Regions from separate parts of the Mangrovibacter phragmitis genome, predicted to be linked through region 1. Evidence: predicted binding sites of a transcription regulator. Region 1 holds the regulator's gene; the other holds the start of a gene.
What was found. Region 1 encodes CRP, which controls carbon source genes, mostly activating them, when cyclic AMP is high. Its sites were predicted from a motif close to ATGTGANNNNNNTCACAT; they were not measured.
Positions count from the first base shown of each region.

Region 2: a site for CRP is predicted at 2,136-2,153, ahead of psiE (phosphate-starvation-inducible protein PsiE). Genes of this name have one in related genera too.

Region 1 covers NZ_CP134782.1:3,933,209-3,938,759, forward strand. Annotated here, with positions in the region: gene MPHASIOC01_RS19180 (NUDIX domain-containing protein) at 1-135, shown strand, start outside; gene MPHASIOC01_RS19185 (hydrolase) at 250-1,266, shown strand; gene MPHASIOC01_RS19190 (YheU family protein) at 1,268-1,486, shown strand; gene MPHASIOC01_RS19195 (phosphoribulokinase) at 1,587-2,462, shown strand; gene MPHASIOC01_RS19200 (OsmC family protein) at 2,516-2,920, opposite strand; gene crp (cAMP-activated global transcriptional regulator CRP) at 3,218-3,850, shown strand; gene pstS (phosphate ABC transporter substrate-binding protein PstS) at 4,060-5,097, shown strand; gene MPHASIOC01_RS19215 (aspartate aminotransferase family protein) at 5,226-5,551, opposite strand, start outside.
Region 2 covers NZ_CP134782.1:5,365,086-5,370,636, reverse strand. Annotated here, with positions in the region: gene MPHASIOC01_RS25765 (YjbH domain-containing protein) at 1-812, shown strand, start outside; gene MPHASIOC01_RS25760 (GNAT family N-acetyltransferase) at 799-1,359, opposite strand; gene MPHASIOC01_RS25755 (aspartate/glutamate racemase family protein) at 1,404-2,057, opposite strand; gene psiE (phosphate-starvation-inducible protein PsiE) at 2,200-2,613, shown strand; gene malG (maltose ABC transporter permease MalG) at 2,748-3,638, opposite strand; gene malF (maltose ABC transporter permease MalF) at 3,651-5,195, opposite strand; gene malE (maltose/maltodextrin ABC transporter substrate-binding protein MalE) at 5,272-5,551, opposite strand, start outside.

The sequences.
Region 1 (5,551 bases):
CGCCGTTTTGAAGCGTCAGGAATGTTTGAAGATACAGGGCAAAGTGTTGCCACCGGAGCCAGAAAAGCACGTTTGTGGCGGCGTAAACCCAACATCCCGGTTCACTTGTTTTCGCGTAATCTGCTGCCAGAGTGAACACAAAATGGTTAATTTTGAATCAATGCCGTGAAATACATAAACGAGACGTATGACTCACGGTATAGTAGCCAGTAATTAGCGCGATAATGAATTGATACCCGTTTTACAACTATGACCCAGATTACCCCCGTCGATGCCAGTGAAGAAAACAACAGTCAGAGGGATTTTCACCCTATGCCTGGGCTTTCTAACCCGCATTTACAAACTATGCTGCCCCGCCTCATTCGCCGGCGCCTGCACTTCACCCCTTTTTGGCAGCGGCTTGAGCTTCCGGACGACGATTTTGTTGATCTTGCATGGAGCGAAGACCCACAACTGGCTCTGCATAAACCCCGGCTGGTGGTGTTTCATGGCCTTGAGGGCAGCCTGTACAGCCCCTACGCCCACGGCATGATAGAAGCGGCGAAAGCGCAGGGTTGGTTGGGTGTCGTAATGCATTTTCGCGGCTGTAGCGGAACACCGAACCGCCAAAAGCGGATTTATCATTCCGGTGATACCGGCGATGCCAGTTACTTCCTTAACTGGTTGAATCTGCGTTACGGTTCGGTACCCACTGCTGCTGTTGGTTACTCGTTGGGTGGCAACATGCTGGCCTGCCTGTTAGCAGAACAAGGTACACAGTGCACGCTGGATGCAGCGGTAATCGTCTCTGCACCCTTTATGCTGGAACAGTGCTGCTACCATATGGAGCGGGGATTCTCTCGTATTTATCAACGTTATTTGCTGAACTTACTGAAAGCGAATGCCAGCCGGAAACTGGCTGTGTATCCGGGCTCACTCCCTGTCGATTTAACCCGGCTACGCAAAGTAAAACGAATCAGAGAATTTGATGATTTAATTACTTCCCGTATTCACGGTTTTGATGATGCGCTGGATTACTATCGCCAATGCAGTGCAATGTCCCATCTGCCGAATATAGCGGTAAATACACTGATTATTCACGCAAAGGATGATCCCTTTATGGATCACCATGTCATACCAGACAGCACACTACTTCCGTCAAACATTGAATACCAGCTCACCGACCATGGTGGCCATGTCGGGTTTATCGGTGGTAGCATCGCTCGCCCAGAAATGTGGCTTGAAAAGCGCATTCCCAGCTGGTTAACCCGTTATTTAAGTAATTAAAATGATCATTCCCTGGCAACAGATAGCACCTGAAACGCTGGATAATCTGATTGAATCCTTCGTATTACGTGAAGGCACTGATTACGGCGAGCAGGAACGCTCGCTTGCTCAAAAAGTAGCCGATGTAAAACGACAACTAAAACAGGGGGATGCTGTGCTGGTTTGGTCTGAATTGCATGAAACAGTGAATATCATGCCTCGCACACAATTTAAGGGCTGATTCACAGGCGTCACATACAGTATTGGCATCCACCACTATACTGCTTTAACCTGCAGTACTGTGCGTTTTACCTTGCCTCTTACTGATGGAGTGGTTGTTTATGTCAGCCAAGCACCCTGTTATTGCGGTTACCGGTTCCAGCGGGGCCGGTACCACAACAACCAGCATTGCCTTTCGTAAAATTTTTACTCAACTTAATCTGCGTGCTGCTGAAGTTGAAGGCGACAGTTTTCACCGCTATACACGCCCTGAAATGGATATGGCGATACGTAAAGCACGCGATCTTGGGCGTCACATCAGCTATTTTGGGCCAGATGCCAACGACTTTGCCTTGTTGGAGCGCACATTCAGGCAATACGGCGAACAGGGTAACGGTCAGTCCCGCAAATATCTGCACACTTATGATGAAGCTGTTCCCTGGAACCAGGTACCCGGTACCTTTACCCCCTGGCAACCACTGCCTGAACCCACGGACGTATTATTTTATGAAGGGTTGCATGGCGGTGTCGTTACCCAGACTCATGATGTTGCTCAACATGTTGATCTTCTGGTCGGCGTGGTGCCTATCGTCAACCTTGAGTGGATACAAAAACTGGTAAGAGATACCAGTGAGCGCGGCCATTCCCGGGAAGCTGTGATGGATTCCGTTGTGCGTTCAATGGAAGATTATATCAATTACATTACACCTCAGTTCTCACGTACTCATCTTAACTTCCAGCGCGTCCCTACAGTGGATACGTCCAACCCTTTTGCCGCAAAAGCCATTCCTTCACTGGATGAAAGTTTTGTAGTCATTCATTTTCGTGGGCTGGAAGATATCGATTTCCCATGGCTTTTGGCAATGCTGCAAGGGTCATTTATTTCACATATCAATACATTAGTTGTCCCTGGTGGGAAGATGGGACTGGCGATGGAGTTAATCATGACGCCACTGGTTAAACGCCTGGCGGAAGGGAAAAAAGTCGCGGGAGGCTGATATGGGGTACCAACAGGCAGGGTGCTGCATGGCGCAGCACCCGTCATGAAAACTTAACCTTCAACGACTTCCCATGAGTGCGTGATAGTGGCAGCTTTGCCAAGCATTAACGCAACAGAACAATATTTTTCTGCAGATAAATCTACCGCACGAGCCACGGCATTATCTTTCAGATCTTTCCCTGTAACGATGAAGTGCAGATTAATAGAGGTAAACAAACGCGGTGCTTCTTCCCGGCGTTCAGAAGTCAGTTTGACTTCACAATCAGTCACATTGTGACGACCTTTTTGTAAAATAGAGACCACATCAATGGCACTGCATCCACCTGCTGCCATTAGCACCATTTCCATTGGACTTGGCGCTTTATCACCGGAGTTACCATCCATCAGCACCTGGTGACCTGAGGCGGATTCACCCAAAAATGTTAAACCTTCAACCCATTTAACTCGCGCCTGCATTCTTATTACTCCCAACTAAAGTGTCATCGCAACAGATTACGCGGCATTAACAAAACAGGCAATGGAAGGCGACACAGGTCATGCTGAAACGAGACAATAGAAGACACTACAGGAAACCTGTGCTAAAACAAACAAGATGTAACAGGCTGACAGTGACGTCATACCTGTTACAGAGGAAAAAGCGATTACAGACCAAACGACTTATGGCTCGCTTCAGGAATGGGGCGATTTAATGTTGTAACGCCAACAGGGCCCTACCCTGTCTTTGAGCAAGTTTATAATAGAGGATAACCGCGCATGGTGCTTGGCAAACCCCAAACAGACCCGACTCTCGAATGGTTCTTGTCACATTGCCACATTCATAAGTATCCATCCAAGAGCACCCTGATCCATCAGGGCGAGAAAGCAGAAACGCTGTATTACATCGTAAAAGGCTCTGTGGCCGTGCTTATCAAAGATGAAGAAGGCAAGGAGATGATCCTTTCTTATCTTAATCAAGGCGATTTTATTGGCGAGCTGGGGCTGTTTGAAGAAGGCCAGGAGCGTAGCGCCTGGGTTCGTGCAAAAACAGCCTGTGAAGTTGCCGAGATTTCATACAAAAAATTTCGCCAGTTGATCCAGGTAAACCCGGACATTCTGATGCGCCTTTCATCCCAGATGGCACGTCGTTTACAGGTCACTTCTGAAAAAGTGGGGAACCTGGCATTCCTCGATGTAACCGGCCGAATTGCACAGACTTTGCTTAACCTGGCAAAACAACCTGATGCGATGACTCACCCGGATGGCATGCAAATCAAGATCACCCGCCAGGAGATTGGTCAAATTGTTGGCTGTTCCCGTGAAACTGTGGGCCGCATTTTAAAAATGCTGGAAGATCAAAACCTGATTTCCGCTCATGGTAAGACAATTGTGGTATACGGTACTCGTTAATTTTACTGTATTTAATCACGCATACAGGCACGCTTTAGAGCGTGCCTTTTTGTTTGCACAACCAGGCATCCCTTCAGCTTTACCTAACAAATTCTGAAAATTGTTCATGAATGACACAAAACTGTCACAAATTCGCCTTATTCTTCCCAGGTACTGAAAACACAGCGATTAAAAAATTATTTTTGATCTAACCTTTTCCGGGAGAAATTATGGCAATGCTTAGCTCTTCAGCCCGTCTTGTAATCGCCGCTCTGACTCTGTCCACCACAACTGCATTTGCAGCCACTAACCTGACCGGTGCCGGTGGTACATTCCCAGCGCCGGTTTATGCAAAATGGGCTGCAGAATACCAGCAGAAAACAGGTTCTCAGGTAAACTACCAGGGAATCGGTTCTTCAGGTGGTATCAAACAAATCATTGCAAAAACCGTTGATTTCGGTGCATCTGATGCGCCAATGAGCGATGCTGACCTGGCAAAAAATGGCCTGTTCCAGTTCCCGACCGTTATCGGTGGCGTAGTTCTGGCCGTTAACATCCCGGGTATTAAATCAGGTGAATTAACTCTGGATGGTAAAACACTGGGTGATATTTACCTGGGTAAAATCAAAAAATGGAATGACCCGGCTATCACGAAGCTGAACCCAAAAGCCAAATTGCCGGATACCAACATAAATGTTGTGCGCCGCGCAGATGGTTCAGGCACATCTTTCGTCTTCACCAGCTACCTGTCTAAAGTGAGCCCGGACTGGGCAAGCAAGGTAGGCAAAGGCACCACTGTTAAATGGCCAACCGGGCTGGGTGGCAAAGGTAACGATGGCGTGGCTGCATTTGTACAACGTTTGCCGGGTTCTATTGGTTATGTTGAATATGCCTACGCAAAACAGAACAACCTGACCTGGACTAAATTGTTCGATGCTGACGGTAAAGCAATTGAGCCGACCCAACAAAGTTTCAGCAATAGTGCCAAAGAAGCAGACTGGAGCAAAACCTTTGCCCAGGATCTGACTTATCAGAAAGGTGCAGATGCATGGCCTATCTCTTCTACCACGTTTATCCTGGTCTACAAAAAACAAGAAAACGCACAGAAAGGTGCTGAAGTGCTGAAATTCTTTGACTGGGCCTACAAAAATGGTAACGCTATTGCCAGCAGCCTTGATTACGCGCCTCTGCCAGCAAATGTTACCGATCAGATTCGCGCAGCCTGGAAAGCAAACGTGAAAGACAGCTCAGGTAAAGCGCTGTATTAATTTTCACTTGTGAAACAGCTTGTTTGCAGGCTGTTTCAACGATAAAAAGCCGGATTATCCGGCTTTATTTATTATTAATTTCCCCTGCACACGCTACAAAAACACAGACAGGAGTTGTATTAATACAGTTACAGCCCTTTCACCACTGCCTTTATTGCACCGGCAAAACGGACCATACCATCTTCTATATCTTTATAATCAATAACCAAAGACGGGGCCAGACGAATCACATCCGGGCCAGCGTTAAGGATCATCAAATCATTCGCGGCGGCTGCATTCAGTACATCACGCGCCCGGCCCTTATATGCTGCACTTAATTCGGCGCCAATCAGTAACCCCATCCCACGGATATCACTGAAAACAGCATATTGTTCATTAATCTGCTGCAGGTGTTTTACGAACAACTCGCGTTTCGCCATAACGCCATCCAGTACTTCCGGCGTGTTGATAATAT
Region 2 (5,551 bases), 1.4 Mb from region 1:
TCGACCCGGTGCTGAACCAGTCTGTCGGTGGCCCGGAAAACTTCTACATGTACCAGTTAGGGGTAATGGGAACAGCGGATTACTGGCTGACCGACCATTTATTAACCACTGGTAGCCTGTTTGTGAACCTGGCCAACAACTACAGCAAATTTAATTACACCAGTAGTGACTCTGTGTTGCCGCGTGTACGTACCCGTGTACGTGAATATGTGGAAAATAATTACTACATCAATAACCTGCAGGCCAACTATTTCCAGTATCTGGGTAATGGTTTTTATGGCCAGGTGTACGGTGGCTACCTGGAAACCATGTTTGGCGGTGTCGGGACAGAAGTACTGTGGCGCCCACTGGACAGCGACTGGGCGATAGGGGTGAATGCTAACTATGTAAAACAGCGTGACTGGACCAGCCCGACAGACATGATGAAATTTACTAATTACAGCGTGAAAACCGGCCATCTGACTGCATACTGGAATCCATCATTTGCGCCGGATGTGTTGATGAAACTGAGTGTAGGGCAGTATCTGGCCGGTGACAAAGGGGCTACATTCGAAGTGGCAAAACACTTCGACAGCGGGATTGTGGTGGGAACTTACGCCACTATCACTAATGTGTCGCCACAAGAATACGGTGAAGGCGATTTCACCAAAGGGGTGTATATCTCAGTCCCGATGGATCTGTTCAGCGCCTATCCGACACGCAGCCGTGCACAAGTCAGTTGGTCGCCGCTCACGCGTGATGGCGGGCAGATGCTGGGCCGTAAATTTGACCTCTACAGCATGACCAGTGACCGCAGCGTTAACTTCCGTTAACCTGAGTCTTCCCCGGTGTAGTGCCGGGCCGGGGAAGTGACATTGCCATCAGTAAAATATCACTGGTTTGCGTTGCACTTTGAAACACCAGTTTCTTCATAACATGCATCCCCTGGCGCATGTAAAAGCGCCGGGCTCCATGGTTTTCTGCCAGCACCTCCAGCCACAGTGATGTTTCCCCATGCGCCATTGCCCGGGTGATTATCTCGTCAAAAAAAGCCTGCCCCAGTCCTTGCCCGGTAAGCCCCGGCAGCAAATAGATTTTGTTCAGAAATGCACCCTGAGGCGAAGGGTGCGCTAATTGTTCATGCCAGGTCAGTTCTGCAAAACCAACAGGTTTGCCTGCTTCGGCAACCAGCCACTGGTTACCGGGTGTGCTCATCCGCTCACGAATTGCGGCAGGATCAAACGATTTGCGCATGAAGTCCTGCATCTCATGTGGGTTATTCCACAAGTGAGCAAAGTGGTGCTGATAACTCTCGGTGCCAAGCTGATGAAGCAGGAAGACATCGTCTTCCTGCGCTATGCGAAATGTGAATGTTTTCATAGTTACCATAAGGTAATACAGACTGGCAAAGGGGCAAAGCTGTGCTACGCCAGGAGCAGTGTTTTTAACTGCTCCAACGCCAGGTGTGGGCTGGTCAGTACCGGGGAGCAGGCTGGCAAATATTTACTGACACTGCTCATGGAGGCCTGCGCCAGGGCAACACATTCAGCACCCTCTGTCAGTGCCCGTTGTACGGCTGCAATAATCCGCTCGTGGTACAGGATTTGGTCACCCTGCAAAAAAGCATCCCATGCCCCGGGAATCAGCCGGGTCTCCAGCTCCTGTTCAGGTTGCTGGCGTGACAGTTCAAATAGCACCCGGGTGGGTTCAACCGTTGTTTGAGTAGCACACAGGACCACTGTGCGTTTACCTTGTGCCATTGCCGCCTGTGCCAGTGCCCGGTCAACGCGCAGCACCGGAATGCTGACAGGTGAACGCTGGTTAAGTTTGTCCACCGCCGGGCCAAGCGTTGAGCAGGTCAGCAATACAGCATCGGCGTGATGGCTGAGCGCCAGAAGCACCCGTATTACATCATCTTCCAGCGCTGAGGTTAGCCCGCCACTGGCTTCCGCCGTGCGCAACAGTTGCGGCATCACAGTGTGTTTTAAACACCCAGCGGGCAGGCCTGTATCCTGAGCGGCCTGTTCAAATAACGTTTCATTACCGGGTGCCGTATGTAAACAGGCAATGCGAATCATAAGGACCTCCGCTTGTATCGGTATCACTCCGCATGAACAGATTCACGCATGGATAGCACACTATGCTAAAGAAAAAAATATGGATCTGGATCACATTTTTGCCGTATAACAGGCAAGAGACCGCAATAAAGTGGAGTCTGTTATGACGTCATTAGCGCGTGCCCGTGTCGAATTAATTTCGACAATTTTGCAAACCATTCTCAACCTGGGGCTGACCTGCCTTGGGTTAATACTGGTCATTTTTCTCGGTAAAGAAACTCTGCATCTTGCTGATGTGCTGTTCACCCCTAATGAGCAGGCCAGTAAGTATCTGCTGATTGAAGGCCTGGTGGTTTACTTTCTTTACTTCGAATTTATCGCTCTGATTGTTAAGTATTTTCAGTCTGGTTTTCACTTCCCGTTACGCTACTTTGTCTATATCGGTATTACGGCGATTGTGCGCCTGATAATCATCGACCATAAATCACCAATAGATGTCCTTATCTACTCTGCCGCTATCCTGCTGTTGGTTATCACGCTGTGGTTATGCAACAGTAGCAGGCTGCGCCGTGAATAAATGTGCGTGACGCACAAAAAAAGTGGCGGCTCTTCAGGCCGCCAAAGACAGAGACAAGTAGGCTTAATAATGAGGGTTTACAGTGGCATTACATCCCGCGCGTACAGGCAGGTTCGCGCGGGGGTGGAACAAGGTTAGCCTTTAACACCGCCAGCGGTGAGGCCATTAACCAGCCAGCGCTGAGCCAGCAGGAACACAACAGTAATCGGTATGGCGGACAACACTGCGGCCGCGGCAAAGTCGCCCCACAAGTAGTTCTGCGGGTTCAGGTATTGCTGCATACCGACGGCCAGGGTGTAGCTGTTCACATCGCGTAACAGCAGTGAAGCGACGGGCACTTCTGTAATTGCGGCAATGAACGACAGAATAAATACCACCGCCAGAATGGGTACCGATAGCGGTAGCAACACCAGGCGGAATGCCTGCCACGGGCTGGCGCCATCCAGCGCTGCCGCTTCTTCCAGCGAGCTATCGATCGTTTCGAAATAGCCTTTAATCGTCCAGACGTGCAGTGCAATACCGCCGAGGTAGGCAAAAATCACCCCGCCATGGGTATTCAGGCCAATAAACGGAATGTACTGACCCAGACGGTCAAACAACGCATATAACGCGACCAGTGACAGTACCGCCGGGAACATCTGGAATATCAGCATCCCTTTCAGCAGTGTAGCTTTTCCAGGAAAACGCATCCGCGCAAAGGCGTAAGCGCAGGTGGTGGAGAGCGCCACAATACCCATCGCGGTAATACCGGCGATTTTGACTGAGTTCCACAGCCACAACAGCACCGGGAACGGGGGCGGGGTGACGCGCCCGTCGGCATGCTCCACACTGAATCCCAGCGCCAGTTTCCAGTGCTCCCATGAAATTTGGTCAGGAATCAGGCTGCCAGTTGCAAAGTTACCGGGGCGTAGTGATATCGCCACCACCATTAATAACGGGAACATAATGGCCGCAATAAACAGCAGCAACAGTAAGTGAGTGGTCAGCAAGCGTAATTTTTGCGATTTGGGTTGCACCATAGCCATGATGATTCCTCCTTAATCAAATTTCATGCGGGTGGCTTTCAGATTCACCACAGCCAGTGCGCCAACCAGCAGGAATATAATCGTGGCGATAGCTGCCGCCAGGCCGAAGTCCTGTCCGCCGCCACCTTCAAAGGCGATACGGTAGGTGTAGCTCACCAGTAAGTCGGTATAACCTGCCGGTGTGGTCGTGCCGATCCGGTCCGGGCCGCCGTTGGTTAACAACTGAATCAGAACAAAGTTGTTAAAGTTAAATGCAAAACTGGCAATCATCAGTGGCGTCAGTGGCTTAATCAGCAAAGGCAGAGTTATGCGGAAGAAGTTCTGGAACGGACCCGCTCCATCCATGGCTGACGCTTCATATAAATCTTCCGGGATAGCTTTCAGCAGCCCCATGCACAGGATCATCATGTACGGGTAACCCAGCCAGGTGTTAACGATAATAATCATGCTGCGGGCGGTGGTCGGGTCGGTGAACCAGGCTGGCTTGATGCCAAACAGCGCGCTCAGCATTATGTTGATTTCACCGAAGCTTTGGTTGAACAACCCCTTGAAAATCAAAATTGAAATAAATGACGGGACCGCATAAGGCAAAATGAGCAGTACCCGGTAAATCGCCTTCCCTTTCAGCGATTCCCACTGCACCAGGCAGGCCAGCACCATACCAACTGCAACCGTCAGAAAAACGGTGAGGGCAGAGAAAACAATGGTCCAGATAAAAATGGCGAAGAAGGGTTTTTTAATGCCTTCATCGGTAAATACACGCGTGAAGTTATGCCAGCCAATGGTTACGGTATAGCCCGGGCTGAGTTGTTCACTGGCCCAGTTGCCTTTGGCGTCCACCGCCTGGTAAAAACCGCTTTTATCATTCGGACGATACATCACACCGGTTTGGTTGTTGGTCAGGCTGTTATCTTTGCCCAGTGTATATAACGGGCGCGTACCAGAAAATTCATGTAAGGAGCTCATCACCAGCCCCGGGTTGCCGGGAATATCGGCGGTGATTTCGCCAAGTGCCTGGCGGTTCTGGGTAATCACACGCAGGTTGGCGCGGTTTGTTGCCGGCAGGGCATCAACCGGGGACAGCGTTATATGTTGCTTACCGCTTAGCGTAATGGGTTCAGAGAGGTAGTTTTTCCCTTCCGCAGTATCGGTCAGGGCCAGCTGCCATTTGTTGCCTGCAGGGTAGAGCGCAAACCGGACACTCTTGCCCGCCTGGTACTGGCGGTCCATCAACACTTGTTGCGCCCGTTCAAAAGTTAACTGGTTGGTGCTGCTGTAGTTGGTGAACGCAATGGCAATGGTGCAAACCAGTGGGAAAAGTACAAATAACCCCATCCCGGCCAGCCCCGGATACACATAGCGCCAGGCATAGGTACGGCGGTTAGCGAAAATATATAAACCCAGGCTACTGATAATCAGGGTCATTATGGCAAACAGGTACTCCCCCTGGGCGTACATCACTACCACAAGATAACCGACCAGTAACCCAAGCAAGGCGATAACAGACCATTTCAGACTGTCGCTTTGCCACCAGTGGCTCTTTTTCATCACATCCATGGGGTCTTCCTCTACTACGGGAACTGCGGGGTATCAGGCACCTTCTCCCGTAGGGGAGAAGGTGGTGACTGATGGTTTATTTTGTAATACGTGTTTCTGCGTCTTTCAGCGCTGCATCAACAGACTGGCGGCCTGTAATAGCGTTAATTACAGCAGTTCGAACGGAATACCAGAATGCAGACATCTGGGGGATGTTCGGCATGATTTCGCCATTTTTGGCGTTAGCCATAGTGGCGGCAATGCGCGGGTCTTTTTCCAAAATTTCCTGGTAAGATTTCAGTGCAACAGCTCCCAATGGTTTATCTTTATTAACCATTGCCAGGCCCTGATCAGTTATCAGGTAGTTTTCCAGGAAC